One region of the Denitraticella aggregata genome, then DNA from elsewhere that is predicted to be linked to it. Evidence: predicted binding sites of a transcription regulator. Region 1 holds the regulator's gene; each other region holds the start of a gene.
The links. Region 1 encodes FNR, which switches genes on or off when oxygen is low (the NO sensors DNR and NnrR bind a similar motif). Its sites were predicted from a motif close to TTGANCTAGNTCAA; they were not measured.

Region 1 (10,620 bases):
AAAATCCGCCAGGAGCGCAGACGCGCTCAGTCGCACGGCCTGCGCTGCGAATGGCTGGAGGGTCATCGCGCGAGTGCGTCCGACTGGGCGTTCTTCTATCGCTGCTACGCGGGCACCTATGCGCTGCACCGTTCGACGCCCTACCTCACACCGGACTTCTTCCGCATGCTCGCTGCCCGGGCGCCCGCGACGGTGCGGCTTCTGATCGCGCGCAGGGGTGATCAACCGATCGCCGCCGCCTTCTACCTGTGTGACGCGAACACGCTGTACGGCCGCTACTGGGGGTCGACCGAACATCTGCCCTTTCTGCACTTCGAACTGTGCTATTACCAGGCCATCGAATACTGCATCGCTAAGGGCTTGTCGCGCTTCGAAGGCGGCGCGCAGGGGGAACACAAACTGTCCAGGGGGCTCGAGCCGGTCGTGACACGATCGGCTCACTGGATTCGCGATCCGCGCTTCCGGGACGCGGTCGATCGCTTTCTGGCGCGGGAAACCGAAGGGATAGCCTTCTACCTCGACGAACTGTCCGAGCGGACTCCCTTTCGTCGGACGCAGCCGGAAGACGACTCAGCGAAATGAATGGGGCCCGCTTGCGGCGGGCCCCGGTCACCTCGTCAGGGTCGGATCGACCGCCCTCAGCCGGCGTTCTTGATGCCGTCCAGGATTTCCTGCTTGGCGTCTTCGACCGTCCCCCAGCCAACGACCTTGACCCATTTGCCCGGCTCCAGATCCTTGTAGTGCTCGAAGAAATGCACGGTCTGCTTCATAAGCAGTTCCGGCAGATCGTCTATGGTCTGAACCTTGTCGTACAAGGGCGTGAGCTTGGACACCGGCACTGCGACGACCTTGGCGTCCATGCCGGACTCGTCCTCCATCTTCAGCACACCAACCGGGCGGCATCGAATCACCACGCCCGGCAACAGCGGAAATGGCGTGACGACCAGCACATCGACCGGGTCGCCATCGCCGGCGATCGTGTGCGGCACATAGCCGTAATTGATCGGATAACGCATCGAGGTGCCCATGAAGCGGTCCACATACACGGCGCCGCTTTCCTTCTCGACCTCGAACTTGATCGGATCGGCCTGAGCCGGGATCTCGATGATGACGTTGATATCGTTCGGTACGTCCTTGCCTGCCTTGACCAGATCGAAACTCATACACCCCTCCCATGCAAAATGTGGTGCGAATTATAAGGGCAAACCCGGGCTTCAGGCTGCGTTGTCGCCGCACGCTCATTCGGAATCGGGCTCGGCCTGCCCCCACGCATCGGTTCGGGATGCCGACGACAGGGTAAACTTCCAGGCCATGGACCAGCGCGCCAGCCATCCCTCGCCGACTCCCGAGACCGAAATCCAGGCCATGCGCGGACGAGCCCGGGTCAAATGGGGCTGGCTGCTGCTCGTGATCGCTGCGCATGCGGCTGGCCTGGTCGCGCTGTCACGGCTGGACCGACTGTCGGACCTGTCGGACCGCGGCGGCGGGGGTGCGATCACGGTGAGCCTGCTGGACAGGCAGGCGCCGGCGCCTGCCCCGACGGAACACACCGAACCCGACGGCGCGACCCCATCCGATACCAATGATGTGGATATGACGCCACAACCCGAGCCACAACCCGAGCCACAACCCGAGCCACAACCCGAGCCACAACCCGAGCCACAACCCGAGCCACAACCCGAGCCGCAGGCGCTACCACAACCTCCGCAACGCCCTGCACCGACACCGCCTGCCGCGGCGGTTCGGCAGCCCGATTCGCCGGCCGAAACGCCGCCAGCCGCCAGGTCGCAGGAACGGCTTGCGGAATCGACCGGGCCTGTCGAGGCGCTGCAGCCCGCCATGGTGTCCCCGAACGCGTTGCCGGATGCGGAACGTGTCGATCAACGGTCTGCACGGTTCGACGCCGCCTATCTGCGCAACCCGGCACCCGCCTATCCGGGCGTGTCACGCAGGCGGGGTGAGGAAGGCACGGTGGTGCTGCGCGTTCGGGTCATGTCGGACGGGCGTCCGACCACGATCGAGATCGCACGCAGCAGCGGACATCAACGGCTTGACCGAGCGGCGCGGGAGACGGTTCAAAAATGGCGGTTCGAACCCGCCCGGGAGGGCGGCAAGGCGGCAGACAGCTGGGTGCAGGTGCCGATCATGTTCCGTCTGGAACGCTGAATGGCTCGCTCCTGTGGGCAATGCGGAGCGAGATCGGGTCTCCTGTCACTCCTGCGAGTCGAACCCGGCGTCGGTCACGGCCTGGCGCAGATCGTCCACGGTGACACTGCCCGGATCGTAGGAAACCTTCGCCACGCCGTCATCCAGCGAAACCTCGGCATCGGTCACTCCTGGAAGGGCCTTGAGCACACCGGTCACATTGCGGACACAGCCACCACAGCTCACGCCCGAAACCTTGATCGTCACTTCTGTCATGGAAGCACACTCCAATCGAATGAAACCGGTCATTGCCCCGTGGCGGGGATCATACCTCACACACCACACCACTCCAAAGAAGCCCGCCCAGCGTAGGGGCATGATAGAGCCCGAACAGACCGAAGCCGAGTACCAGCATCCCTGCAGCGAAACGCACCCGCGTGTTGCGCGTGATGTCTCTGAACCGCTTGAAAAGCAGTCCTGCCAGCATAAGGTTGGGCAGCGTGCCGAGCCCGAAGGCGAGCATCATGCCGGCACCACGTGTTGCCGAACCGGTCAGCAATGCGGTCGTCAGCACACTGTAGACCAGCCCGCAGGGCAGAAACCCCCACAGCAGTCCGAGCGGCAAGGCCTGGCCGACATGGCGTGCCGGCAGGAAACGGCGGGTCAGCGGCTGGATGCGCCGCCATACATTGTGGCCGGCGCGTTCGACCGGCGCCAGAAGCTGCGTGAATCCGGTGAGGTAGAGTCCGAGCGCGATCAACATCAGATTGGCGAGCACGTAGAGCGTCATCTGCACCGGCAGCACGTCGTTGAACAGCAGGCCGGCGGTCCCGATCGCGCCCATTACCGCGCCCATCATCACGTAGGTCGTGATCCGTCCAATGTTGTACGCGAGGTGGATCGGCCACTGCGGCGCGGACTGACCGGGCATGCGCACCGGTGCCTGTACCGACAGCGCGCCCACGATGCCGCCGCACATGCTGACACAGTGCGTCCCGCCGAGCAGTCCGATGAGGAAGAAAGCGATGTAGCCGGTTTCAGGCATTCGGGCGGGGTGGCGCAGGCCGTGTTGAGTTGATCGATGCCGGACGTAGAAACCGTCCCGGACCCGAGATCTTACACCGCCGCGCCAGCCAGAGCATGGGCCGGTCTTGCGGATCGATTCACGGCGTCGATCGGCACCGTCCGATCAGATGACCTTGGAATAGCGCGCACGCTCCCGATCCACGCGCAGATAACGATCGAACACCATCGCGATCCCGCGGACCAGCAGGCGTCCGGCCGGCAGCACCGTGATGCATTCATCGTCGACCTCGACCAGGCCGGCCTTCTGCATTTCCCGCAGATCGCCCAGTTCCTCGGCAAAATACTCGTCGAACTTGATCAGATGGGCGATCTCGATCGATTCGATCGAAAGCTCGAACTGACACATCAGCGCCTGGATGATCGAGCGCCGCAACAGATCGTCGGCGGTCAGCTCTACGCCGCGCAAGACCGGGAGTTCGTTGCGATCGAGCGCGTCGTAGTACTCGTCCAACGTCTTAACGTTCTGCGCATAGACCGGGCCGATCTTGCCGATCGCGGACACGCCGAACGCGAGCAGGTCGCATTCGGCCTGCGTGGAATAACCCTGGAAATTGCGATGCAGACGCCCCTGACGCTGCGCGACCGTCAGTTCGTCGTCCGGCCTGGCGAAGTGATCCATGCCGATATACACATAGCCCGCCTCGGTCAGACGGCGAATCGCAAGCTGCAGGATCTGGAGCTTGGTGTCCCCGGTGGGCAACTCGATCGAGCTGATCCGCCGCTGCGGCTTGAACAGACCCGGCAGATGCGCGTAGCTGTAGAGCGAGATCCGGTCGGGCGACAGTTCGAGCACGCTTTCGAGCGTTCGATTGAAGCTGATCACGTTCTGCTTCGGCAGCCCGTAGATGAGATCCATGCTGATCGACTTGAAGCCGGTGGCACGCGCCGACTCCATCACCAGACGCGTCTCGTCGATGCTCTGCACGCGATTGACCGCGACCTGCACGTCGTGATTGAAGTCCTGTACGCCGACACTCATGCGGTTGAAACCCAGATCGGCGAGCAGCTTGACCGTGTCGAAATCGACCTTGCGCGGATCGACCTCGATCGAATACTCCCCGTTCGGCACGAGATGGAAACGTGACCGGACCGAATCCATCAACTGACGCATTTCGTCATGGGACAGGAAGGTGGGCGTGCCTCCGCCCAGATGGAGCTGAGTCACCTGCCGGCTTCCGCCGAGGTGCTCCGCCTGCATGCCGATCTCCTGGTCCAGGTACTTCAGGTACTTCGCCGAACGGCCATGATCCTTGGTGATGATCTTGTTGCAGGCGCAGTAATAGCAGATCGTGTTACAGAAGGGGATGTGGAAGTATAATGACAACGGCCGGCTGGTACCGCCGATCGCTCTTTTGGCCAGCCAGTCCTGCAACGCGCGCGCATCGAACGCCTCGACGAAGCGGTCCGCTGTGGGATAGGACGTGTAGCGTGGGCCATTGACGTCGAATCGGCGGATGAGTTGCTGATCGAAGACCAGATCGGGTTGAGTGTTCATGTACTTGACCTTTATAGGAATGGCTAACGATCGCAAAAATCGGGAGGCAGGGGTTTGACCTGGATCAATGGACCCCATTATCGCCCGTCCACGAACGGAGTGTTCAGATCGTGCAAATGAAGGCGACCGTGCCGATTACAGCCGCCGACATCAAGTCAGCCTGCTCGCAATGCAACCTGCTCGAACTGTGCCTGCCCTTCGGCATGACCGAGCACGAGATCCACCGGCTGGATGAACTGGTCGGAACGCGCCGCAAGGTCAAGCGCCAGCAACACCTGTACCGTGCAGGCGACCCGTTCGAGGCAATCTACGCGATCCGTATCGGCTGGTTCAAGACCGACGTAGTGCTCGAGGACGGTCGCGAGCAGGTCACCGGCTTCCAGATGACCGGCGAGATGCTCGGGCTGGACGGAATCAGCACCGAGGCACACTCGTGCAACGCGGTCGCGCTCGAAGACAGTGAAGTGTGTGTCATCGCGTACGACAAGCTCGAGGCACTGTCGCGCGAGATCGAGGGGCTGCAACACCAGTTCCACAGGGTCATGAGCCGCGAAATCGTGCGTGACCACGGCGTGATGATGCTGCTCGGTTCGATGCGCGCCGAGGAGCGACTGGCGGCCTTCCTGCTGAATCTGTCACAGCGCTTCACCGCACGCGGTTTTTCCGCCGCCGAGTTTCATCTGCGCATGACCCGGGACGAGATCGGCTCCTACCTCGGCCTGAAGCTCGAAACCGTGTCTCGCGCCTTCTCCCGCTTCCAGGACGAGGGCATCATTGCGGTACAGCAGAAGCATATCCGCATCGTCGCACAGGACAAACTCAGAAAACTCATCCAGCACCCGGTCGGCGGTCGCTGACGCGCGTGCCACACCCCGGGCCGCGAGCTGTCAGCAAGATGGCTGACGACGTCGGTTGGTCATCGACTGGCCAATACGCGCAAGATCCTCCGCGGTCAGCAGCGCCCGCGCATAGGGAAACAGTTCGCCCTCTTCCCGTTCGGTGTGCAGCGCATAGCGTTCGGTGAAGGCATGCACTTCGTCGAGCGTCAGATCGACGACCTCGCCTTTCGACACCCGCTCGAGCTTGGCGCGCATCACATCCCACGCGGCGAACATGCGCTGATGATCCTCGAGTATCCATTCGATCAGCGACTCCAGCGGAAAGCGCCTGTCGGTATCCACCCGCTGTCGCAGCAAAGGAATCAGATCCAGCTCCTCATCCATGTGATGGTTGACCGCGGCAACATCGAAATAGCGGATGATGGCCGCCGCCGCCCTGCGCGCCAGCTGGTCGGCACCATGCTCGGGCAACCATCTGGCCAGCCGGTCCAGCGTGCCGAGTTGCGCATGCAGACGCTCATGGCAGGTCTCCAGCATCTCGAGCGGCGCCTCGAATCCGGGGGACACCGGAACGAGCGATTCAGTCATGAAACATTCCTCACAAAGCAAAAAACCCGGTCGCGTTCTTGGACAGCGCGACCGACACGATCCAGGCATAGACCGACGCAGCGGCGCACCAGGCAAGCATACGCTGCCGACGCGTGCGGCCCCGCTTCAGCGCGATCGTTCCCAACAGGATGTAAGCGATCAGCCCCCCCACCTTGGCCGTCACCCAGTTGGCAGCGAAAGGATACTGCGAAATCATCATGGCCAGCACGATCGCACTTCCGAGCAGCATGCTGTCGACGACATGCGGCAGGAGCCGGGTCGCACGGTGACGTAACAGTGGAGACCCGGAAAACATCCACCAGCCGCGTAACGCGAACCCCATCGCGCTGAGCACCACCATAGTGACATGCAGATTCTTGATCGTGTAGTAAATCATCTTCGGCGAATCCGCTGTCGCTGTCGTGAAAAAACCAGGGCGGCGAATACGAGACGCGCCGGCCGTCGGTCAGGATCGCGATTCTCCATCGTTCAGGCCGTGTTATCAAACATCCCTGCGTTCCGTCTGTTGCACCCGCCGCATGCAGGACCGGGATCAGTGGCGTTAGAATGCTCGGCCTATGCAGGGGGTTCTCAATGTCCAGTCCAAACCAGGATCTGTCCGCGCTGTTAATGCAGGTGCCGCTGTTCAGTGGCCTGAGCGAAGCGGATGTCGGCAACGTCGCCCGTTTCACCCGCGAGCGCAAGCTCGACAAGGGTGAACTCCTTTTCCAACGCGGCGACCCGGCCCACGGCTTCTATCTGGTCGTGACCGGCCAGATCAAGCTCGGCGTCTCGTCCGCCCAGGGCAACGAGAAGGTCGTCGAGGTCGTCGGTCCGATGCAGACTTTCGGTGAGGCCGTGATGCTGATGAATCGCCCCTACCCGGTGTTCGCCGAGGCGCTGGTCGCGTCCAATCTGTTGCACATCGGTCAGAACGTCGTGTCCGAACTGATCGATCAGGACCCCGACTTCGCCCGCAGGCTGCTGGCCGGCATGGCGGTCCGTCTGCACGGCATGGTCAAGGACGTCGAAGCCTACTCGCTGCGCTCGAGCACCCAGCGAGTGATCGGTTACCTGCTGCAACAACATGACGACAACGACCACAGCGCCACTCCACGCATCCAGTTGCCCACCAGCAAGCAGGTCCTGGCGTCCCGCCTCAACCTCACGCCAGAAACCTTGTCCCGGATCTTTCACGACCTGTCCGACGCCGGCCTGATCAGGGTACAGGGCAAGGACATCACCTTGCTTGCGCCCGATCGACTCGCTCGACATCAGGGCTGACCACCGGGCCGCCGGCCTTCCTTGCCGAGCCGATTGTGCGCAACCGACCAGAACGGGTCATTGACGCCAGTCAAGCGCACGGCGCCGGGATCCGCAGCATTCGGTGCGGGCGCAACGGGTCACCGTTCGAGCACGTAAGCCCCCGGCGCATCGGCCAGCCGGGGAAACCCGCGACGGCTGACCGGACGCGCATCCACCCACTCACCGCAGCGCGGCTTGAGCCATTGCATCCAGTCTTCCCACCATGATCCGTCATGCTCCGTAGCCTGACTGCGCCAGCTGTCGGCCGGGTCGGAGCGGTGCGCGTCGGCCACCCAGTATTTGCGCTTCGGTGGATCGACCGGTGGATTCACGATGCCGAAGATATGCCCCGAACTCGACAGCACGAAGCGCTTGGGTCCGGTGGCGTGATTATTGATGCGATAGGCCTGCTTCCACGGCGCGATGTGATCGTCCTCAGCCGCAACCGCATAGACGGGCTGCGTGATGCGCGACAGATCCAGGGGCTGTCCGGCCAGGCGCAGCCCATCCTTTTCGATGAGTCGGTTCTCCAGATAGAGTGCGCGCAGATACCACGCATGCATCGCGTAGGGCATGCGCGTGGTGTCCATGTTCCAGAACAGGACGTCGAACGGCGGCGGCGATTCTCCATACAGCCAACCATGCACGACGTAGTGCCAGATCAGAGTGTTCGAGCGCAACAGGCGGAACGACCACGCCATCTCCCTGCCATCGAGGCAACCCTTGCGCGCCATGTTGCCGATGATGAAGCGGATGCTCGCATCATCGACGAACACTTCGATATCCCCCGGTTTGTGGAAATCGACCAGCGTCGTCAGCAGCGTGAGGTCGGCCACCGGAACGTGTTCCTCGTCGAATTCGCGATTGGCCCAGGCCATGTACATGGCCAGTGCGGTGCCGCCGATGCAGTAGCCGACCGCATGCACCCGCGCCGCCCCGGTGAAATTGCGCGCAACATCCACGGTCGCGTGCACGCCGCGCATCAGATAATCGTCGAAACCGACGTCGCGCAGGGATTCGTCCGGATTCTTCCAACTGGTGATGAACACATCCAGCCCCTGGTCGAGCAGATAGCGAATCATGCTCTTCTTCGGGGTCAGGTCCAGGATGTAGAACTTGTTGATCCAGGGCGTGACGATCACCACAGGTTCCGCATGCACCTTGGGTAGGGTCGGCGCATAGTGGATGACCTCGAGCAGGTCATTGCGAAACACCACCGCACCAGGTGTGGTCGCCAGGTTCTCGCCGACCTTGAAATCCTCCGGATCGGTCATCCGCACGTCACCCGCGCGCATGTCGTCGAGCATGTTCCTGAAACCCTGGCGCACCGATTCGCCGTTGGATTCCATCGCCTTGCGGATCGCGATCGGGTTGGTCCAGAAAAAATTGGTCGGAGACACCGCGTTCAGCCACTTTCGCCACCAGAACGCCGCCCGGCGACGCTCCTTGCTTGACAGCCCCGGCGTGTCGTACAGCATGTCCTGCACATTGTGCGTGATCGCGAGATACCACTCCTTCGCGAGATCCCAGGTCGGCAGATCGGTCCACACCGGATCCGCGAAACGGACGTCGTCCGGATTGGGCCTGACCGGATCTGGATGCGATTTTCCGAGCATCCGCCACATCGAATGGCTCTGCAGGCGCCACAGATCATTCGAAAGCGCCAGTAGCCGCTCCCCCAGTTCCTGCGGATGGGTCATCCAGGCCAGCTGCGCATGAACGATGGGCGCAGTCATGCCGAGCGGATCGACCGTTCCTTCGACCGAATCATGCATCTGCCGCATCGCACGACTGACCGTGTCGAGCGGACTTCGAGAATTTCTGTTTTGCATTACCTTTCCTTGAGTGCCGTTCAGGCCTTGTCGTGCCACAATCAAGTCCATCACGGTGTCGTGAACGCCTCATGACGCCCTCCCGCCGCACCTGCTGCTGCCTTCACGCCAGCGGGTAGAGTCGCTCCGGCGCAGCGAGCTCGACGCCGTTCCAACCCCGCTCGGACTCGATCGCTTCGGCAAAGACCCTCGACGCCTCGTGTTCGCCATGCACGACGAAGGTGCGTTCAGGCGGTTTCTCGAAATGGGCCAGCCACTCGAGCAAGGCCCGCTGATCCGCATGCGCCGAGAGCCCCCCTATCGTATGGATCGCCGCCCTGACCGGCACGCGATCACCGAACAGCGTGACCGTACGCGCGCCATCGACCAGACGCCTGCCGAGCGTACCGCCGGCCTGAAAACCGCATATGACGATGCTGCACTCCGGGCGTCCGAGGTTGTGGAGCAGGTGATGCTTGATTCGCCCCGCGTCGCACATGCCGCTGGCCGAAATGATCACCAGGCCCGACCGCCGCGTGTTCAGTGCGATCGACTCCTCCACGTCCTGGACGAAGCGCAGCTTGACCTGCTCCGGATGCGCGAGAACCCAGTCACGCAGTTCACGGGTTTCCTCATCCCACAGGTCGTCATGCTGCAACGTGAGTTCGGTCACGGCCGATGCCATTGGCGAGTCGACGACGATCTCGAGACCCTTCACCCTGCCCTGTCGGACCAGACTGGCCAGCACGAAGATGACCTCCTGGGTCCGGCCAACCGCGAATGCCGGTATCACGACATTGCCACGGCGCCGTTCCAGCGTGTCATGCAGCACGGTGACCAGTTCGTCCTCGGTCTGCGCCATCGGCCGGTGCGCGCGATTGCCGTAGGTGGACTCGACGATCAGATAGTCCGCACGACGTATGGGCGCAGGGTCACGTACCACGGGACGCATTTTCTGGCCGATGTCGCCCGAGAACACGAAGCGCCTGGAGTGCCCTCCGGTGGCCACGTCCACTTCGATGATGGCGGATCCGAGAATGTGCCCAGCGTCACGGAACCGACAATGAACCCCGGAATACACTTCGACGTCCTCGTCGTAACTCACCCGGCGAAGACGCGCCAGGCTTTCGCGCGCCTGCTCCACCGTGTACAGCGGTGCGGCGTTGGACAGACTCCTCGTATTGCGCGACCGTCTGTGCCGATTGGCCCATTCGGCCTCCTTCTCCTGGATGTAGGCCGAATCGAGCAACATCACATGAAGCAGATCCACAGTCGCCTTGGTCGCAACAATCGACCCCTTGTACCCGAGTGAAACCAGCCGCGGAACCAGGCCGGAATGATCGAGGTGCGC
Region 2 (10,620 bases), on a different contig from region 1:
CGACTTGGTTACGACGCCCGGCGACTCGTGCATGGGCCAGCGATCCGAAGCCGATGATGGACCTAAAGCGCAAGCGACAGCGGACGATCCGGTTGATCGAGTCGCGCGGACTGCGCCTCGACCTGATCCAGCTGGACGAACTCGACCCGCGCGCTCGCACCCGAAACCGCGAGTAATTCCCGCGGCGTCTCCGGCCGTCGATCCTGCATCGCACAATGCCAACCACAAGCCTAAGCAAGAATCGGGGCCTCGCTTGTGCAGCATGGCAAATACGACAATGGAGGGAAACTTGCTTTAGTTGTCGCGGTGCTGCACGGCAACACGTCGCCGCCGCTACAAATCTGCCTGAAGCCCGCTGACGGTCTCCGCCACGTCGAGGCGCCCGACGTATCGACTACCCTCGACGGTCGGCACCTGGGCCGATCTGGCGCTACCGCCGCGCCGAGGCGTTCGACCAGCAGAAGAAACTCACAGACGCGATGATCAAGGAAATCCAGGCCCGCACCGAAGCCATGCAACGGGGCGACGCCATGATCCAGATCGACGGCGCCGGCCTACAGCCACACCTCGAGGCTTTCATGTGGGAAATTCTCAGAGCGATACAGGTAAGGGTGAACCAGGACGGCTACGAAATGCTGCTCGGAGCCTGACCCATGCTGAACACCAGCAACCATCGCGTCCGGGCGCTGCTCGCGATCATCAGACGCAGAGGCCTGCACCTGGAGCAGCACGCAACGTATGTTCGCGTGAGCGGTCCAGTCGCTGAACGATCAACTTGGGACACGAACGGCGGGAGAGGGGCTGTGATGGTCCCGCAGAGATCCGAACGTTTTCCACACACACTCACACTTTCTACCACTTATCCACAGCGGATTCCGGGAAACGATGGTAGATTCGGTGTGTCAAACAGGAGCCGCCGAAAAGAGCGGCTTTTTGCACGACAAGGAGAGTAATCATGGAATCAATTCGAGAACGCCGCAAACGGGCGTTCTGGGCTGCGTTCTGGAGTGCAGTTTCGTCCCCGGCCGTGCTGTTTGCTGCCGAGCCCACAAGAATCACAAGAGTTGAGCCGCCTTCAGGCGGAGCGCGTGACGCCATGCGCGGCGACTGGATAAGGATTGGAGACGATTTTGCCCGTGTCATCGCCTGCGAAGAAAGGGCGTCCAACCCCAAGCATTAAGCGACCGCCTACCCACTCGGTTTCGACCGCGTGGCAAGGCCCGTTGCCACCCCCCGAGGCCGTCCAGAAGTTCGACAACATTGTGGCTGGAGGTGCCGAGCGCATCTTCCGGATGGCGGAAAAAGAGCAAGAGCACAGGATCAAGTCCGAAGCCGACGCGCTTAAAGTCAACTCAGCCGCAACCCTGGCCGAGATTGAGGCGGCGCGTCGGGGGTCATGGATGGGGCTTCTCGTGTCCGCCATGGCGATAGGCGGTGCAATCTTTGCGATCTATGCCGACGCGCACCCTACCGTTCCGATCGCGCTTGTAAGCGTGCCCGTCATGGGCGCGGTGCGAGCGCTTATTACACGACGCTGACTCACCCACCCCCAGCAACAAACCGCAACCCGCCCAGAGCGGGTTTCTTGTGCCTGGCCGATGACCGGGCGCGAATGGCGCACGGGCTTATCTGATGGCGTGGTGGGCGTGTTTGTTGATCGGCTGGTGCGGGTACTGAACACTTGATGCACTTTCACAGTGGGTTACATGCATCGCTGCGGGTTACATGGGGGTTACACGGCACCCAAGAAGCAAGAAGCCCGGTCTGTGTAACCGGGCTAAGTCATTGATTCCTTGGTGCCGACAATCTGACTCGAACAGATGACCTACCGCTTACAAGGCGGTTGCTCTACCAACTGAGCTATGCCGGCGCGGGGCGGATTATAGCGCATATGCTTTCATGCGCTACTGGCGCTCCCGAGCACGGCGTGGCTCACCCGCTCGTACATGTCGACCACCGAGCCGATCACGATCAGCGACGGGGTGCGCAGGCCGGCCTCGCGGGTCAGTTCGGGCAGCGTGGCGAGCGGGCTGGTGACGATGCGCTGTCTCGGTGTGGTCGCCGCATGCACCACTGCGGCCGGTGTGCTCGCCGGCAGGCCGTGCGCGATCAGTTCCCGACAGATGATCTCCAGCGCGCCCATGCCCATGTAGATCACCACCGTCTGGTGCGGGCGCGCGAGGGCCTCCCAGTCGAGGTTGACGCTGCCGTCGCGCAGGTGACCGGTGGTGAAGGTCACCGTCTGCGCATGATCCCGGTGCGTCAGTGGAATGCCGGTGCTCGCCGCCATGCCTGAGGCCGCCGTGACGCCGGGCACGATCTCACAGGCGAAGCCGGCCTCGATGACATCCTCCATCTCCTCGCCGCCACGTCCGAAGATCAGTGGGTCGCCACCCTTGAGCCGGACCACATTGAGTCCCTGGCCGGCGAGGTCTACCAGCAGGCGGTTGATCTCGTCCTGTGGCAACGCATGATTACCGGCCTGCTTGCCGACATAGATGCGGCGCGCATCCGGCCGCGCCAGATCGAGGATGCCCTCTCCGACCAGATTGTCATAGACCACCGCATCCGCCTCCGCGATGCGGCGCGCCGCGCGCACGGTCAGCAGTTCCGGGTCGCCAGGCCCGGCCCCGACCAGACAGACGCGCCCGCGTGGCGTGCTGGCGTTGGTCTGTAGTGGCCCGTCGTTCTTTTCACCGTTGGTAGAGGGTGTTCTCGCTGTCATGAAGTCAGGCGTGTAAGGCGCATGCCGTGAAAGCAGGGCCGCCGATGGATCGAGTGATGCGGTGACCTGCCCGGGCGTGCGGCAGAACAGGGTTTGGGTCGGGGCATTCATCGCGATTCCTTTCGCCGGTAGCTTGAGACGGACTGTAGCAGTGCGAAGGAATGGCTGAACTTGACGCAGGTTAAAGAAACCATGTCGCCATGGGGAGAAAGTATGCACTGGCCAGGGCAAGTCTTCACGTGTGACTTACATGTGCGCGGGCTGACCGGTCCTGAAAGATGCCACTTTCGGCAATTCAGAGGAGATACAAACATGAAAGTGAGACCCAAGCTTCGCAAAAGCTACGCTTCCGTCCTCGCCAGCTTGCTGGTAGGCGGCATGGCGGCGTTTGGTGCGACTGCGCAGGCGCAGGATGCGCCCACGCTGTCCTCGGAGCAATTCGACCGCGCCAACCTGCTGTACTTCCAGCAATGCGCCGGCTGTCACGGCGTGCTGCGCAAGGGCGCGACCGGCAAGAATCTCGAGCCGGAGAACATGCTCAAGCTCGGCCAGCAGCGTCTCGAGCGTATCATCGCGCTGGGTACCGAAGGCGGCATGAACAACTTCGACAAGATCTACTCGGCCGAAGACATTTCGCTGCTCGCGACCTACATCCAGATGACGCCGCCGGTTCCGCCGGAAATGTCGCTCGCGCAGATGAAGGAGAGCGTCAAGCGTCACGTCGAAATCGCGGACTATCCGACCAAGCCGATGCACGACCGCAACTGGAAGAACTTCTTCCTGGTCATCGAGCGCGACCACGGTTCGGTTTCGGTCATCGACGGCGACAAGTACGAACTGGTCGCACGTATCCCGACCGGCTACGCGGTGCACGTGCTGAAGACCGTCGAGAAGAACAAGGCGATCGCACATCCGAATCCGGAAGAGATCGGCCGCTTCTGGTACACGATGGGTCGTGACGGCAAGATGACCAAGATCGACCTGTGGCAGGTGCCCGAGAAGATGCTGGTCGCCGAAACGCAAGTCGCGTATGACGCGCGTGACGTCGCCGTGTCCGGTGACGGCAAGTACGTGATCGGTGGCGGATACTGGCCGCCGCACTTCGTGATCTTGGATGCGAGCACGATGGAGCCGCTCAAGGTGGTGTCGGCACGCGGGGTCAACATCGATGGCGAGTATGTCAACGAAGCGCGCGTTGCCGCGATCTACGACACGCCGCTGGCGCCGACCTGGCTGGTCAACATCAAGGAGCTGGGGCAGACCTGGCAGGTCGATTACACCGACATCGACAACCTGCGCATCGAGATGATCGACAACTCGAAGTTCCTGCATGACGGCTTCTTCGATCCGACCGGTCGTTACTTCCAGATCGCCGCCAACGCGTCGAACCAGATGGCGATCATGGATACCGAGACCCGCAAGCTCGAGGCCCTGATCGACACCGATCTGCGTCCGCACCCGGGTCCGGGGGCGAACTGGATCGATCCGACCTGCGGTCCGGTGGGCGGCACGCCTCACCTGGGCGTCGGCAAGATGACGGCCTGGGGCAACGATCCGAAAGGCAACAAGGATCACGCCTGGAAGATCTGCTACGAAGTCGAGACCGACGGTCCGGGGCTGTTCATCCGCACCCATCCGAAGAGCGACTATGTGTGGATCGACCAGACCCTGCACCCCGAGCCTGAAGTTCAGCAGTCGATCAAGGTCATCGACAAGAAGACCCGCGAGATCGTGAAGACGATCCGCCTGACCGAACAGAAAGGTCAGGTGGCGGTGCACTTCGAGTTCAGCGAAGACGGCTCCGAAGTCTGGGCGTCGGTCTGGAACCGCGGTGACAGTCTGCAGCCGAATGGTTCGATGATCGTGTTCGATGCCAAGACGCTCAAGGAGAAGGGACGTGTCGACGGGCTGTATGCGCCGACCGGCAAGTTCAACGTCTATAACCGTACCAACCACGTGACCTGATCCAGGTCGGTTGCAAGCAAGCGGGGCCTTTCGGGGCCCCGCGCTGCTACACGGTGGGCTGGCGTCGATCGGAGAGCAGCATGCAACGAGACGCGACGACGAAGCGAATCGTCCTTGCGAGTCTTGCATTGAGCCTGAACACGGCGTGTGCCGGAAGAGGACATTCGCACGCTGGTCGGCTGGATGTTGATGCTGGACAAGGAATCATGGAGCAAATAGCGGCGTAATGACCACTACGCGGCGACGGTAAGTCGGCCCAACGCGGGTCGATACACCAGTAACGAACAAGTCTTGAATGCCGAGGGCCCCTCTAGGGTTTCGGTGAGGTCACCCGGGCCAGCAGGCGCGTGGTGTGAGTGAATAAACGGACAAGAGCAGGAAAATGGACAAGCAGACGCCCGAAAAAACCGGTGGGTTATTCAGTCGACTCAAGAAGCCGAGTACCAAATACTCGCTGGGTGGTCTGCTGATCGTCGGATTTGTGTTGGGGATTCTTTTCTGGGGCGGCTTCAACACCGCGATGGAATATACCAACACCGAGAAGTTCTGCATCTCTTGCCATGAGATGCATGACAATGTGTATACGGAATACAAGAACACGATCCACTACAACAACCGCACCGGTGTGCGTGCGGTATGTTCCGACTGCCATGTGCCGCAGGAGTGGGGTCCGAAGATGATCCGCAAGATCCAGGCCTCGCGCGAGGTATGGGGCAAGCTCACCGGCACCATCAACACGCGCGAGAAGTTCGTCGAGAAGCGCCTGGAACTTTCACGTCGCGAATGGAAGCGGATGCTCGCCAACGACTCGCTCGAGTGCCGCAACTGCCACAGCCTGGAGAGCATGGACAGTGCAAAGCAGGCAACACGTGCCGCTCGGCAGCATGAGCGTGCGCTCGCCGATGGCACGACCTGCATCGTCTGCCACCAGGGCATCGCGCACGAATTGTCCGATGCCATGACCGACGAAGACTATTTCAACTGAACGAATCGATTTCCGTCTGTGGAGGACCGACCCATGAAGAAGAACCTGATCACCACCTCGATCGCCCTGCTGTTCGCCGCCCCGACCCTGGCGCTGGCGGCGCCACCGGCCGACTGGAGCGCCGTCGACGCGACTGAAATCATCCTCTTCTATCCCGGCGTGTCGCCGATGGAATGGATCACCGGCGACATCCGCGTCGATCGCGTGCGCCACGGTGGCGGACGTGCCTTCAAGCAGGGTGACACCTGTGCCGACTGCCACTCGGACGAGGCTGCGGCAATGGGCGCCAGAATCGTGTCGGGCGAGAAGCTCGAGCCGACGCCTATCCCGGGCAAGGCGGGTCATGTTCCGGTCAAGGTGCAGGCCACCCATGACGGCGAGATGCTGTACCTGAAATTCACCTGGCAGCAGCCGCCCGCGTCTCAGGGCGCCAAGATGGACGAGGCGAATCCGGTCAAGATCGCGTACATGCTGGATGCGGGCAAGGTCGAGACGGCCGATCTGAGCGGCTGCTGGGCCAGTTGCCACGGCGATTCGCGCATGATGCCGGAAGGCGCGGACGACAAGACCAAGTACGTGAAGGACGGCTCGCTCGCGAGCGGCGTGTATTACGATCTGGCGCAGTGGCGCAGCGGCGAGAACAAGGCCTACGACGGTTACGTCGCGGACAAGCGGGTCATGGAAGGCGGCTCGGCGCTGGTCAGTGCCGAGGGCACGCAGGACGGCGACAACTGGACCGTCGTGTTCACGCGCAAGCTCGCCGGCGGCGAGGGCGACGTGAGCCTCGAACCGGGCAACAAGTACAACTTCGGCTTTGCGATCCACGATGGCCATACCGCCGGACGTTTCCACTACGTGTCGCTGGGTTACACGCTGGGCCTGGACGCCGAAGCGGACATCACCGCCAAGAAGCAGTAGATTCATGGCCGATACGGCGGGCGGACATCCGTTCCGCCGTATCGGGTCGCTACATGCCGGGGCGCCCCTGACGGACAGGGCCGCCCCGGTATGCTTTTCGTGCCGCCATCTTCCGAACCCCGCACGGTCGTGGGTTGATACCTGTCAAGGTTCCGGCGTGCGTTCCTCTCTAAGCTTCCCGTCATTCCACTGCGTTTCAGGAGAAAGGAGATGAATCTCCCGCCGGTCGTCATCCATGTCACCGTGCTGCTCGGAGCCGCGCTGCTGGCAGCATTCACCGCCGAGGCCAACGAGGCTGCGGCGCCTGCGCTGGAACGACAGGACCAACTGATCAAACTGGTGCGCCAGGAATGCGGCTCCTGTCACGGGCTCACGCTCGCGGGCGGACTCGGTCCGCCGCTGCTGCCCGAAACCATGGCCGACAAACCGCTCGACTCGATGGTCGCGACGGTGATGAACGGCCGTCCCGGCACCGCGATGCCCGGCTGGTCGCGCTTCATGGACGAATGCGAAGCCACATGGATGGTCGGTGCATTCGCCGAAGGTTTTCCGGAACTGAAGGGAGCTGAATGATGCGTTATGGATTGACTCTGGCGACCCTGCTGTCCGCGTCGCTGCTGGCCGGCGGTGCGACGCAGACGCTCGCGCAGGACCCGGTGCGCGGAACCGGCGACCTCGGACTGGTGATCGAGCGTGCGACCGGACAGGTCGCGGTGGTCAGCACGACCGAGCGGGAGCGCATCGCGAGCGTTCCGGGGCTGGGCGACCTGTCGCATGCCCATGTGACCTACTCGCGTGACGGTCGCTATGGCTATGTGTTCGGACGCGACGGCGGGCTCACCAAGGTCGACCTGCTGCTCGGGCGCATCGACAAGCGGATCATCCAGGCCGGCAACTCGATCGGCGGTTCGATCTCCCAGGACGGACGCCTGATCGTCGCGCAGAACTACGAGCCGGGTGGCCTCAAGGTCTTCGATGCGGACACACTGGAGCAACTGGCCGAGGTGCCGGCGGAGTACGCCCCGGGGCTGCGCTCCAAGGTGGTCGGTCTGGCCGACATTCCGGGGCAGCGCTTCGTCTATGCGCTGTTCGACGCCGGCGAGATCTGGGTGACCGATCTGAGCGACCCGCGCAATCCGACCACCGAACGCTATCCGGCCGGACGCCAGCCCTACGACGGACTGGTGACGCCGGATGGACGTTACTTCATCGCCGGCCTCTTCGGCGAGGATGGACTGGCCATGCTGGACCTGTGGCATCCGGAGCGCGGCACGCGCAAGATTCTGGAGGGTTACGGGCGCGGCGACGAACCGCTGCCCGTGTACAAGATGCCGCATCTGCGCGGCTGGGCGGTGGCCGGTGGTCATGCCTATCTGCCCGCGATCGGTCGCCACGAGGTCCTCGTGGTCGACACCCGTGACTGGAGCGAGGTCGCACGCATTCCGGTGCAGAGCCAGCCGGTGTTCGTCATGGCGCGACCGGACGGGCGCCAGGTGTGGGTGAATTTCGCCTTTCCGGACAACGGCAAGGTGCAGGTCATCGACACGCTTACACACCAGGTCATCGACACGCTGTCGCCGGGGCGTGCGATCCTGCACATGGAGTTCACGCCGCGTGGCGAGAACGTGTGGGTGTCGTCGCGGGACGACGACAAAGTCGTTGTGTACGATACCGAGAGCCGTCAGGTCGTCACCGAGTTGCCCGCGGCCAATCCCAGCGGCATCTTCTTCACGTCGCGCGCCGCGCGCATCGGATTCTAGCCATGCAGGGCCACGCGATTGCGAGCAAGGACTTTCGCCTGCTCAACGACTGGCAACGCGATTTTCCGCTGGTCGAGCGTCCGTTCGCGCTGCTCGCGCGGCAGGTGGGCGTCACCGAACGAACCGTGCTCGAGCGCTTCGAGCGCTGGCAGGCCGACGGGGTGGTCAGTCGCATCGGCGCAGTGTTCGCGACCGGGCGCGTCGGGGCGAGTGCTCTGGCGGCACTCGCCGCGCCACCGGAACGCCTCGCCGAGGTGGCCGCCAAGGTCAGTGCCGTGCCCGAGGTCAATCACAACTACGAGCGCGAGCATCGCTTCAATCTGTGGTTCGTGATCACTGCGGCAGATGCACGCAGGTTGGACGCGGTCGTCGAGGAGATCGAATCGGCAACCGGATGTGACGTCATCGTGCTGCCGATGGAGGAAGCGCATCACATCGATCTCGGCTTCGAACTCGACCGCCCTGGCAGCGACGCCCCGGATGGGGGGGCTGCGACCAACCGCCCCCGCTCGGGCCGTCGCTGCGACGACTTGAGCGCTTCGGTCGAAGGCCCGTGCGCGCTGGCGGGCATCGAGCGATTGCTGATGCGCGCGCTGCAGTCGGGTTTGCCGCTGGTGCCGCGCCCCTACGACGCGCTGGGCCAGGGTATCGGCCTCAGCGGTGCGATGGTGCGCGATACGCTGGACGGCTGGCAGGCGAGCGGCGTGCTGCGTCGCTTCGGCGTCGTGGTACGACACCATGAACTGGGCTATACGGCCAACGCGATGTGCGTGTGGGACGTCCCCGACCATAGGGTCGAGGCAGTCGGGCGCCTTCTCGGCGACCAGACCGGAGTCACGCTGTGCTATCGGCGCCGGCGTGCGTTGCCACACTGGCCTTACAACCTGTTCTGCATGATTCACGGCAAGGCGCGCGACACGGTACTCGACACGCGCGACCGCATTGCGAAAGAGCTCGATCTGGACGTATGGCCGCATTCCATCCTGTTCAGCGGACGGCGCTTCAAGCAGCGCGGGGCATGCTATCTGCCGGAGCAGGTCGATGCGTGACACATCCGCGACCCCACAACCGGATGCAGGCGCGATGCCTGCGGACGCTGCATTGCGTCACGCACCCGCGCAACTGGATGGCATCGACCGCGCGCTGATCAACCAGGTGCAGGGGGGGTTTCCGCTGTCCGAGCGGCCGTTTGCCGACGTCGGATCGCAGCTCGGCCTGAACGAGGACGAGGTCATCGCGCGCGTGGGGCGGCTGCTCGATGATCGGGTGCTGACCCGTTTCGGACCGATGTTCCAGATCGAACGGGCCGGTGGCGCGTTCTGCCTCGCGGCGATGGAAGTGCCCGAGGCCGACTGGTCGCGGGTCGTCGCGCAGGTCAATGCCCACGCCGAGGTCGCGCACAACTATCGGCGCGAACACCGGCTCAATATGTGGTTCGTGCTCGCGACCGAAGGGCCCGATGAGATCGAGCTGTGCGCACGCGCGATCGAGGCCGAAACCGGTATCCCGGTCCTGCTGTTTCCGAAGGAGCAGGAGTACTTCGTCGGCATGCAACTGGAGGTGTGATGAGCATCGACACGATCGATCGCCAGCTGATTCGCGCGACCCAGGCCGGCCTGCCGCTGGTGCCTCGGCCTTATGCCGACATCGCGCAACGGCTGGGCATCGCCGAGGCGGACGTGCGTGCGCGGCTGCAGGCGATGCTCGCGAGCGGCGTGATCCGTCGCATCGGGGCGGTGCCGAACCATTATGCGATCGGCTATGTGGCCAACGGCATGAGCGTGTGGGACGTGGATGACGCGTCCGTCGACGCGGCCGGAGAATGCATCGCTGCGCTGCCCTTCGTGACCCATTGCTATCGCCGTCCGCGCCATCTGCCGCTGTGGCCCTACAATCTGTTCGCGATGGTCCATGGTCGCGACCGTGACGCTGCCCGGGTGCATGTGGCCGAGATTCGTCACGTTCTGGTCACGCGCTTTGCCGGCGCGTTGCGTTCGCACGACGTGCTGTTCTCGTCAGCCATCCTCAAAAAGACCGGCCTGCGCCTGCGCAATTGACCGGGGTCATTTGCATCCGGCGGGTGGCGGGTTGTAATCGAGTCATTCTTCCAAGGCCACGCTCATGTTCCGAATCTCCCAGTTCATCCGAGAACTCGATCAGCCCACACCGGCCGGACCGCGCCGCAACCCGCCGGGTCCGGTCGTCATCTGGAACCTGATCCGGCGCTGCAACCTCACCTGCAAGCATTGCTATTCGATCTCGGCCGA
Region 3 (10,620 bases), on a different contig from region 1:
TGGCCAGCGCCAGCGCGTGTCGCTGGGCCGTACCCTGCTCACCAGTCCCCGCCTGCTGCTGCTCGACGAACCCCTGTCTGCCCTCGACACCCAGACCAAGCGCGAGATCATGCCCTTTCTGTCGTGCCTGGCCAGCGAGTCGGGCGTGCCGATGATCATGATCAGCCATGCACCGGACGAGGTCGAACGTCTGGCCGATCGGGTCGTGTTCATGCGCGAAGGGCGGATCGACCGGATCGAGACACTGCGTGAAGCGCTGTCCCGCCCGGACTCGCCGTTGTTCGACGACGAAGGTGCGGTATCCGTGATCGAGGGGACCATCGGCGAAGCCAATCGACACGGGCTGCGGCCATTCGGTAACGAAACCGCGAGGCTATGGCTTTCAACCTCTGCGGCGGGTGGGCAGACGCCCGACGGCGCGGTGCGCCGATTGCGCATCGTCGCGCGGGACGTCGCCCTGGCGCTCGACGACCCTTCGCGCATCAGTATCCAGAATCATCTGCGGGTCACCATCGAGCGAATCGACGCGGTCGCTTCGGGCCGGGCACTGGTCGCCTGCCGCCTGGCCGACGCGCAACTGCTGCTGGCCGAAGTCACGCCGTGGTCGGTCACCCAGCTTGGCCTTGTGCCGGGTCAGCAAGTTTTTGCGCTGATCAAGTCGGTCGCGCTGATGGATTGACCGATTGCACCAAGATGGTGCAACCAACATCAAATCCATGAGGTGGTGCGCCAGGACGGTGCATCCGGATCCAGGCCAATGCTTTTCGCAGGTGCGCGACGTCGGCCAAGTGTGGCCCTGATGGCCCGCTGCCGAGACCATTCAGGTGACTTGACAATCTGATCGATCCGGGTGCCGTAAGCCTGGCACGGCTTTCGCTAGACGAAGGGCATGACCGTCGTTACCGAACCCGTCGATCTGCGCGCAGCGAACACGCCCGATGGCGTGGCCGCCCCCGGGTGGCGTGCCGGCTTGTCGCTCGCGTTCGAGCGTCGCGGCGATCGGACGGTGCTGGCCAGCAATCGGCATTTCGGTCCGCTGCGGCTGCAGAAACCGCTTTACCCCGAGGGTGATGCGGTCTGTCACGCGATCGTGCTGCATCCGCCGGCGGGCATCGTCGGTGGTGACAGCCTGGACGTGTTGGTGACGGTGGGCCGGGGCGCGCATGCGCTGCTGACCACGCCGGGTGCGGGCAAGTGGTATCGCAGCGATGGCCGGATGGCGCAGTGGTCGCAGCGCATCGCGGTCGAGAAGGACGCGGTGTGCGAATGGCTGCCGCAGGAGAGCATCGTGTTCGATGGCGCGATCGGGCGGATGCGTACCGAGATCGCGCTCGATGCGGATGCGCGCTTCATCGGCCTCGAGATGCTGTGCCTGGGCCGGACCGGCTCGGGCGAGCGGTTCAGCCGGGGTGAATTGTCGATCGCGACCGATGTGCGCCGCGACCGGCGGCGGCTGTGGCTGGAGCAGGGTCGGATCGTCGGGGGCAGTGCGTTGCTGGACTCGGCGGTCGGGCTCGCCGGGGAGCCGGTCTGCGGCACGCTGATCGCGATCGGGCCGCAGGTGGACGAGGGCTTGCGCGACGCATGCCGCGAGGTCGCGTGCCCGGTCGGCAGTGGGGCGGTGACCCTGCTGCCGGACGGAGTGCTGGTGGCACGCTGGCTGGGCCCGGCCTGCGAACCCGGCCGGGAATGGTTCGAGCGGGCATGGGCGTGCCTTCGACCCGCGCTGACCGGCGGGCGGGCCATGATGGCCCCGCGAATCTGGCGTACCTGAATGCGCACAACGACATGCCGGTTCGACTGGGCCGGCGGGAGACGATGAATGGAACTGACACCTCGCGAGAAAGACAAGCTGCTGCTATTTACCGCCGGACTGGTCGCCGAACGGCGACGTGCCCGCGGTGTGAAATTGAACTACCCGGAAGCGGTGGCGCTGATCAGCTGCGCGATCCTGGAAGGCGCGCGTGACGGGCGCTCGGTCGCGGACCTGATGAGCGAGGGTACGACCATCCTGACCCGCGACGAGGTCATGGAAGGTGTGCCCGAGATGATTCCCGAGATCCAGGTCGAGGCGACCTTTCCGGACGGCACCAAGCTGGTGACCGTGCACAACCCGATCATCTGAGGAGCTTGCCGAACATGATTCCCGGAGAAATCGACACGCTCGATGGCGACATCGAGCTCAACGCCGGCCGCGAGACCGTCACGCTGAAAGTGACCAATACCGGCGACCGTCCGGTGCAGGTCGGCTCGCACTACCACTTCGCCGAGACCAACACCGCGCTCGACTTCGATCGCACCGCGGCGCGGGGCTTCCGGCTCGACATCGCGGCCGGCACTGCGGTGCGCTTCGAGCCCGGGCAGAGTCGCACCGTGCAGCTGGTCGCGCTGGCCGGGGAGCGCAAGGTCTATGGATTCCATGGCGACGTGATGGGGGCCCTTTGAAATGAGTACCAGGATTTCCCGCCGCGCCTACGCGGAGATGTTCGGCCCCACCACCGGCGACCGGGTGCGCCTGGCCGACACCGAGCTGTGGATAGAGGTCGAGAAGGACTTCACCGTCTATGGCGACGAGGTCAAGTTCGGTGGCGGCAAGGTCCTCCGCGATGGCATGGGCCAGAGCCAGCGCGTGTCGGCCGACGTCGTCGACACCGTCATCACCAATGCGCTGATCGTCGACCACTGGGGCATCGTGAAGGCCGACGTCGGCATCAAAGACGGTCGCATATGGGGTGTCGGCAAGGCGGGCAACCCCGACGTCCAGTCCGGCGTGACGATTCCGGTGGGCGCCGGCACCGAGGCGATCGCAGGTGAAGGCATGATCCTGACCGCGGGCGGCATCGACGCGCACATCCACTGGATCTGCCCGCAGCAGATCGAGGAAGCGCTGATGAGCGGCATCACCACCATGCTCGGTGGTGGTACCGGTCCGGCCACCGGCACGCTGGCCACCACCTGCACGCCTGGGCCCTGGCATATCCACCGCATGCTGGAGGCGGCCGATGCGTTTCCGATGAACCTCGGTTTCTTCGGCAAGGGCAACGTGTCGCTACCGGATCCGGCGCGCGAACAGGTGGAGGCCGGCGCGATCGGGCTGAAACTGCACGAGGACTGGGGCACGACGCCGGCCGCGATCGACAACTGCCTCTCCGTGGCCGAGGAATACGACGTGCAGGTCGCGATCCATACCGATACGCTGAACGAATCCGGCTTCGTCGAGACGACGATTGCCGCGTTCAAGGATCGCACCATCCATACCTTCCATACTGAGGGCGCGGGCGGCGGCCATGCACCGGACATCATCAAGGCGATCGGTCGGCCCAACGTGATCCCGTCCTCGACCAACCCGACCCGGCCCTACACCGTCAACACCATCGACGAGCATCTGGACATGTTGATGGTGTGCCACCATCTGGATCCGGCGATTGCCGAGGACGTCGCGTTCGCCGAATCCCGTATCCGCCGCGAGACGATCGCGGCCGAGGACATCCTGCACGACACTGGTGCGTTCTCGATCATGGCGTCCGACTCGCAGGCGATGGGCCGGGTCGGCGAGGTGATCACCCGTACCTGGCAGACCGCGCACAAGATGAAGGTGCAGCGCGGGTGGCTGGCGCCTCCGGAGCCTGCCCTCACCCCCAGCCCCGGGGCCACCCTCACCCGCAGCCCCGGGACCACCCTCTCCCCCAGCCCCGGGGCCACCCTCTCCCCCAGCCCCGGGGCCACCCTCTCCCCCAGCCCCGGGGCCACCCTCACCCCCAGCCCCTCTCCCGGGGCGGGAGAGGGGAGCGTCGTGTCGCCTGCGGTGCAGGCGAGTGAGAGGAATGACAATTTCCGGGTCAAGCGCTACATCGCCAAATACACGATCAACCCGGCCATCTGCCACGGCATCTCGCATGTGGTCGGGTCGATCGAGGTCGGCAAGCTCGCCGATCTGGTGCTGTGGAAACCGTCCTTCTTCGGGGTGAAACCCAGCCTGATCATCAAGAGCGGCGCGATCGCGGCGGCGGCGATGGGCGACCCGAACGCGTCGATCTCGACGCCGCAGCCGGTGCATTACCGGCCGATGTTCGGCAGTTTCGGCAAGGCGCTGAAGACTTCGGTCACCTTCGTGTCGCAGACCGCGCTCGCGAATCCTGCGGTCGCGGCGCTCAGCCTGATGAAGCCGCTCGAAGCGGTCAAGGGCTGCCGCAGCGTGAAGAAGTCCGACATGATTCACAACGGTGCGACGCCGGTGATCGACGTCGATCCCGAGACCTACGTGGTACGGGCCGATGGCGAACTGCTGGTGTGCGAGCCGGCCGACGTGCTGCCGATGGCGCAGCGTTACTTTCTGTTCTGAGCACGCGATGCAACTCATTCACCCCAGCCGGGCCGAGTGCCCGCCCGTTCGCGAGGTCGCGATGCTGCTGATCGAATCTCTGTACGACGGTGGCGAACCCGCCACCGAGTGGCTCGAACTCGATTTCAATCGCCGTACGAAAAGCCGCTTGCGCGCCCGGATGCCCTCCGGCCGGGAGGTAGGGCTGTTCCTGCCGCGCGGCTCGATCCTGCGCGGCGGCCAGAAACTGCTTGCCAAGGACGGCCGCATCGTCGAGATCGTGGCCGCGCCGGAGGACCTGCTCGAGGTCCGCTGCTCCGACAGCCTCGAGCTCGCCCGCGCGGCCTATCACCTCGGTAACCGCCATGTCGCGGTCGAGATCGGCGACGGCTGGCTGCGCATACAGGCCGATCACGTGCTGGAAGGGATGTTGATCGGGCTCGGCGCTGACGTCCGACCGGTCAGTGCGCCGTTCGAACCGGAGGCGGGGGCCTATGCGCCGGGCCATCAGCATCCGGGTGAGGGATCCAGCGCGGCGCGGATCCATATGATGAGTCCAGCCTGAGGGTGCGATCCCGATGCTGCCATTGATACGCCTGCTGCAACTGGCCAGTCCGGCTCTGCCGGTCGGTGCCTATACCTACTCGCAGGGGTTGGAGTGGGCGGTCGAGTCGGGCGCGATCCGCGGCGAGGCTGGCACCTTGGCTTGGATAGGCGACGCGCTGCAATGGAACGTCGCGCGCTTCGAGGCCCCCTTGCTGGCGGCGCAGATGAGGGCCTGGCGCGACGGTGACGACGACGCTGTGGTCGAGTTCGACCGCATCTTCGTGGCCAGCCGCGAGACCAGCGAGCTGCGCGCCGAAACGTTACAGATGGGGCACTCGCTGGTGCGCCTGCTGCGCGACCTGGATGCGTTCGAATGCCTGCCCGGGTGGCGCGAGCGGCTGACGCGACTGGACGAGCCCGCGTTTCCGACCGCGTGGTCGGCCGCCGCCGCGGCCTGGCGCATACCGGCGGACCAGGGCCTCGCCGCTTATCTGTGGGCCTGGCTCGAAAATCAGGTGATGGCGGCGGTAAAGGCGGTCCCGCTCGGCCAGAGCGCGGGCCAGCGCATGCTGGCCGAACTGGGTGCGCGAGTGCCGGCGCTGGTGGAAGAGGCACTGGTGTTGCCCCGCTCCGACTGGAACAACTTTACGCTGGGACTGGCGATCGCGAGCGCCCGGCATGAAACCCAATACACGAGACTGTTCAGATCATGACGACACATTCCCAACCGCTGCGGGTCGGCATAGGCGGCCCGGTCGGCTCCGGCAAGACCGCATTGACGCTGGCACTGTGCCTCGCGCTGCGCGACAAGTACGACATCGCGGTGGTCACCAACGACATCTACACCGCCGAGGATGCCCAGTTTCTGGTGCGCAACGAGGCGCTCGCGGCCGACCGCATCATCGGTGTCGAGACCGGCGGCTGTCCGCACACCGCGATCCGCGAGGACGCGTCGATCAACCTCGAGGCGGTGGACCGGCTCAACCGGCGCTTCCCGGGGCTGGACATCATCTTCGTGGAGTCCGGCGGCGACAATCTCGCAGCGACCTTTTCACCGGAACTGTCGGACCTCACTATCTACGTGATCGACGTGTCGGCGGGCGATAAGATCCCGCGCAAGGGCGGGCCGGGCATCACCCGCAGCGACCTGCTCGTGATCAACAAGATCGACCTCGCGCCGCTGGTCGGCGCGTCGCTCGAGGTCATGGATCGCGACGCGCGCAAGATGCGCAGCGAACGGCCTTTCGTGTTCTCCAACCAGAAAACCGGGCAGGGCCTGGACGACATCATCGCCTTCATCGAGACCCAGGGTCTGCTGCACTGACCCGCACTTCACAAGGACAAGATCATGAAACTGCTCAAACCGTGCGTCGCGCTGCCACTGGCCCTGTCCGCCGCCTCGGCATTCGCGCATCCGGGCCACGACTCGGCCAGCGGGCTGTCGATACTTCTCGCACACCTGTTCGATGGAAAGGATCACCCGCTGGCGATGCTGGCCAGCGCCGGGCTGCTTGGCCTCGCGGTCATCGCGACGCGGCGCAGACTGCGCGGCGCCGGCCGTTGATCAGTCGGCCAGTTCTACCCTGAGCTGGCCATCTTCTATGCGGAGGTCGCGAACGCCGTCGCCGAACGAGCTCCAGAAGCCTCCGCCGCCGCTCTGCAGACCGACCAGGTCCCGGCCCTTGAGGCCACCCAGCCACGCCGACGGCAAGGGCACGCCCATCACGCTCACGCCATCGATGACGACGACCGGTCGTCCCTGCTCGTGCCTCAGTCGCAAGCCGGTCGCGACCCGCACCGTCTGCCCTGCCATCACCGGCAGGTCGTGCGGCAGCGTGATCAGCATCGTCGCCGACAGCAGATCGTCCGACAGGTGCAATGCCAGCCGGTCGGCCAGATCCGGGTTGCGCGCGATCATCGCGTTGAGCTCACGCTGGCTGAAATGGATGACCCGGTCTTCCGGGCGTTCGCGGTAGCGTTCCGGGCGCAGCGGGCCGTCACCCGGCTCCGGGTCGGCCGGCGCGATGCCGGGTTCGTCGGTTCGGGCCAACGCGTCCAGCTTGTGCTCCAGCGTGAGCCGTTCGGTGGTGCTCAACGTCACCGGCTGGAAAGGCTTCGGAAACAACCAGGTGCGCGCGACGAAAAGCGTGACCAGCACGCTCGCAGCGACCGCGAACAGTAGCAGGGCCGAGACCGCGAAGCAGCCGATGCGGCGGGGCGCGGGGGAGGGGGTGTCGGGGGTGTCGGTCATGCCGGGTTTATCGTCCAAGCGACGTTTTCGGTCAAGCGTGCAGGCGTGAGACATTCTAATGCCGCGTCGCCGGCGCTGCGCGAGCATGCGCCATCCGGCTCCAGCGACTGCCTCCGGGCGTGCCGTGTGCGACAGTGCCGTGTGCGACAATGAACGCATCTTGAATGCATGCGTGCCCCTGGAGGTTTTCGCCCTTGGCTGGACCGATCCGTTCCTTTCTCGGCTCCTTGTTGCGCAGCGGGCTGGATCTGCTTCCGCTCGTTGCGGTGATCGGGTTCTTCCAGCTTGTCGTGTTGCGCCAGCCGATGCCGGATTTCGGGGACTTCCTGCTCGGCGGGCTGCTGGTGGTGGTGGGCCTGACGCTCTTCGTCTATGGGCTGGAGATGAGTCTGTTTCCGGTCGGCGAGAGCATCGCGAACGCGTTTGCGAGCCGGGGCAGCCTGCCGTTGCTGATCGCGTTCGCGTTCGCGCTCGGGTTCGCGACGACGATCGCCGAACCGGCGTTGATCGCAGTCGCGGGTGAGGCGGGTCGAATGGCGGCGCAGACCGGTGTCGTGGACGATACGGCCGATGCGGTTGCCGCCTATGCGCTGGGTCTGCGTCTGACCGTCGCGTTCGCGGTCGGGACCGCGGTCGTGATCGGCGTCATGCGCATCGTACGGGGCTGGCCGATCCATCACCTGATCATCAGCGGTTACCTGATCGTGGTCGTGATGACCGCTTTCGCACCGGCAGAGGTCGTCGGTATCGCGTTCGACTCGGGCGGAGTGACCACCTCGACGATCACGGTGCCACTCGTGACGGCGCTGGGCGTGGGGCTGGCCTCGTCGATCCGGGGGCGCAATCCGATGCTGGACGGTTTCGGGATCATCGCTTTCGCATCGCTGACGCCGATGATCTTCGTGATGGGTTACGGGATTCTGACCGCATGAACTGGATCCACGCGCTATTCGATACGCTGGGTTCCACGCTGACTGACGTGCTACCGATCGCGCTGGTTCTGTTCGTGTTCCAGTTCGTGATCCTGCGACGTCGCATTTCGAACGCACGACGGGCGGCGGTTGGCGCGGTTTTCGTGGTGCTCGGACTGACGCTGTTTCTGGTCGGGCTCGAGCGCGCGCTGTTTCCGATCGGCCGTCTGATGGCGGGGCAACTGACAGCACCGGATTTCCTGCGGGGCGCAGATGCGGTCGAAGCGTCGTCGCTTGTGTGGAGCGATTACCACTGGGTGTTGATCTTCGCCTTCGCGATCGGGTTCGCGACGACGCTGGCCGAACCGGCGCTGATCGCGGTCGCTATGAAGGCGAGCGACATCTCGGTCGGTGCGATCGATGCGACCACGCTGCGCGTCGCGGTCGCGCTCGGCGTGGCCACCGGCATCGCGATCGGGGCGTTCCGGATCATCACCGGCGCACCGATCCAGTGGTTCATCGTCGCCGCCTATGCCCTCGTCGTGATCCAGACCTGGCGCGCACCGCGCTGGATCGTGCCGCTGGCGTTCGACTCGGGCGGTGTCGCCACCTCCACGGTGACGGTGCCGATCATCGCTGCGCTGGGCCTGGGGCTGGCCGAGGCCGTGCCTGGCCGCGACCCGTTGATCGATGGGTTCGGCCTGATCGCGTTCGCGTGCCTGTTTCCGATCGTGACCGTCATGGGGTATGCGCAGATCGCGGCGTACTTCGCCAGCCGACGCGAATCCTGAGCTGGACCCGTCCTGGGCGCAGCTCGCTCGCCTTTTCAGGCGTACAGGTGTCGCCGCGAGCGCCTTGATTGCGATTCATTCGCAGTTTGACACCGGTCAACATACCCACGGCGTCGAAGGTGTTTAATGCACTGCAATAAACACAGAGTCTTCATTTCATCCGATGCCACAGATGTCGGTTTCACGTCGCAGCTTCCTGAGAGGCAGGTTCCGGGCCTCGGAGGGTGCGCTACGCCCGCCCTGGGCGAAGGCGGCCGGTGAATTCGAACAGTGCTGCACGCGCTGTGGAGACTGCACCGAGGCCTGTCCGACGGGGATCATCAAGTCGGGCGAGGGCGCTTACCCGATCGTCGATTTCGGCGCCGGTGAATGCACGTTTTGTGGTGATTGTGTGACGGTCTGCGAGCCCGGTGCGCTGCGGCGGGTCGAGGGACAGGGGCCGTGGGCACTGAAGCTCTCGATCGCCGAAAGCTGTCTTGCACGGCAAGGCGTCGAATGCCGGGTATGCGGGGAATGCTGCGGGGCCTCGGTGATCCGGTTTCGCCCAAGGCTGGGTGGCGTGTCCGAGCCGGAACCGGACGTGGCGCGTTGCACCGGATGCGGCGCTTGTGTTGCACCCTGCCCGGTCGGGGCGATAGCGATGGAGATGCATCAATGAAGATTGCAAGTCTGGTGTTGAGAGCGAAATCTGAAAGCTTTCCCGAATTGAAGGACGCGTTGCGCACGATTCCCGGTGTCGAACTGCACGGAGAATCGGCCGAAACCGGGCGTCTGATCGTGACGGTCGAGGATGGCGAAGGCTATTCCATGACCGATTCCATCCTCGCGGTCAATCTGAACAGGCATGTGCTGAGCCTCACGCTCGCATACGAATATACCGACGAAGGTCTCGAATTACAGGAGGCATGAAATGAGCATGAATCGACGTGACTTCATCAAGACGAACGCGGTGGCGGCGGCCGCTGCGACGGCGGGAATCGGCATTCCGGTGGTCGCGCAGGCCCAGCAGGCCGGCGCGACGGGCACGCGGGTGCGCTGGGACAAGGCGGCCTGTCGCTTCTGCGGCGTCGGTTGCTCGGTGCTGGTCGGCGTGCAGGACAACCGTGTGGTCGCGACCCAGGGTGATCCGGATTCGCCGGTCAATCGCGGCCTGAACTGCATCAAGGGCTATTTCCTGTCGAAGATCATGTACGGGGCGGACCGCCTGACCCAGCCGATGCTGCGCATGCGTGGCGGTCAGTACGCGAAGGACGGCGAATTCACGCCGATCTCGTGGGATCAGGCCTTCGACATCATGGCCGAGAAATGGAAGGCCGCGCTGAAGGAGCACGGTCCGCGTTCGGTCGGCATGTTCGGCTCCGGCCAGTGGACGGTGTGGGAGGGCTATGCCGCGGCGAAGCTGCACAAGGCCGGCTTCCGCACCAACAACATCGACCCGAACGCACGCCACTGTATGGCGTCCGCGGTGGCGGGCTTCATGCGCACCTTCGGCATGGACGAGCCGATGGGCTGCTACGACGACATCGAGAATGCGGACGTGTTCGTGCTGTGGGGCAGCAACATGGCCGAGATGCATCCGATCCTGTGGAGCCGCATCACCGACCGTCGCCTGACCCATCCCGCTTGCGAAGTCCATGTGCTGTCGACCTTCGAGCACCGGTCCTATGAACTGGCCGACAACCCGATGATCTTCCATCCGCATACCGACCTGGCGATGCTGAACTACATCTGCCATCACATCATCTCGACCGGTCGGGTCAATGAGGATTTCGTCAGCAAGCACGTCAGGTTCAAGCGCGG

Region 2: cobA (uroporphyrinogen-III C-methyltransferase) is a predicted target of FNR. The motif match lies at 2,897-2,910, and genes of this name have one in related genera.
Region 3: napF (ferredoxin-type protein NapF) is a predicted target of FNR. The motif match lies at 8,907-8,920, and genes of this name have one in related genera.

What each region holds. Positions count from the first base shown of each region.
Region 1 covers NZ_JBLLNL010000013.1:39,026-49,645, forward strand. Annotated here, with positions in the region: gene ACKVEX_RS14275 (GNAT family N-acetyltransferase) at 1-582, shown strand, start outside; gene ppa (inorganic diphosphatase) at 639-1,163, opposite strand; gene ACKVEX_RS14285 (energy transducer TonB) at 1,366-2,166, shown strand; gene ACKVEX_RS14290 (heavy-metal-associated domain-containing protein) at 2,212-2,421, opposite strand; gene ACKVEX_RS14295 (sulfite exporter TauE/SafE family protein) at 2,471-3,190, opposite strand; gene hemN (oxygen-independent coproporphyrinogen III oxidase) at 3,335-4,726, opposite strand; gene fnr (fumarate/nitrate reduction transcriptional regulator Fnr) at 4,843-5,583, shown strand; gene ACKVEX_RS14310 (hemerythrin domain-containing protein) at 5,614-6,153, opposite strand; gene ACKVEX_RS14315 (SirB2 family protein) at 6,164-6,547, opposite strand; gene ACKVEX_RS14320 (Crp/Fnr family transcriptional regulator) at 6,748-7,437, shown strand; gene ACKVEX_RS14325 (PHA/PHB synthase family protein) at 7,557-9,242, opposite strand; gene ACKVEX_RS14330 (MBL fold metallo-hydrolase RNA specificity domain-containing protein) at 9,394-10,620, opposite strand, start outside.
Region 2 covers NZ_JBLLNL010000003.1:111,170-121,789, reverse strand. Annotated here, with positions in the region: gene ACKVEX_RS05460 (hypothetical protein) at 54-176, shown strand; gene ACKVEX_RS05455 (hypothetical protein) at 480-650, shown strand; gene ACKVEX_RS05450 (DUF2335 domain-containing protein) at 1,224-1,538, shown strand; tRNA gene ACKVEX_RS05445 (tRNA-Thr) at 1,795-1,870, opposite strand; gene cobA (uroporphyrinogen-III C-methyltransferase) at 1,898-2,836, opposite strand; gene ACKVEX_RS05435 (cytochrome D1 domain-containing protein) at 3,038-4,690, shown strand; gene ACKVEX_RS05430 (NapC/NirT family cytochrome c) at 5,073-5,675, shown strand; gene ACKVEX_RS05425 (ethylbenzene dehydrogenase-related protein) at 5,709-6,593, shown strand; gene ACKVEX_RS05420 (c-type cytochrome) at 6,804-7,166, shown strand; gene ACKVEX_RS05415 (cytochrome D1 domain-containing protein) at 7,166-8,353, shown strand; gene ahbB (siroheme decarboxylase subunit beta) at 8,356-9,402, shown strand; gene ACKVEX_RS05405 (Lrp/AsnC family transcriptional regulator) at 9,395-9,919, shown strand; gene ahbB (siroheme decarboxylase subunit beta) at 9,919-10,410, shown strand; gene nirJ (heme d1 biosynthesis radical SAM protein NirJ) at 10,475-10,620, shown strand, end outside.
Region 3 covers NZ_JBLLNL010000001.1:124,535-135,154, forward strand. Annotated here, with positions in the region: gene modC (molybdenum ABC transporter ATP-binding protein) at 1-679, shown strand, start outside; gene ACKVEX_RS00600 (urease accessory protein UreD) at 890-1,774, shown strand; gene ureA (urease subunit gamma) at 1,823-2,125, shown strand; gene ACKVEX_RS00610 (urease subunit beta) at 2,140-2,445, shown strand; gene ureC (urease subunit alpha) at 2,447-4,342, shown strand; gene ureE (urease accessory protein UreE) at 4,350-4,886, shown strand; gene ACKVEX_RS00625 (urease accessory protein UreF) at 4,900-5,580, shown strand; gene ureG (urease accessory protein UreG) at 5,577-6,191, shown strand; gene ACKVEX_RS00635 (HupE/UreJ family protein) at 6,216-6,431, shown strand; gene ACKVEX_RS00640 (hypothetical protein) at 6,432-7,118, opposite strand; gene ACKVEX_RS00645 (DUF1538 family protein) at 7,313-8,050, shown strand; gene ACKVEX_RS00650 (DUF1538 domain-containing protein) at 8,047-8,820, shown strand; gene napF (ferredoxin-type protein NapF) at 8,993-9,478, shown strand; gene ACKVEX_RS00660 (chaperone NapD) at 9,475-9,729, shown strand; gene napA (nitrate reductase catalytic subunit NapA) at 9,731-10,620, shown strand, end outside.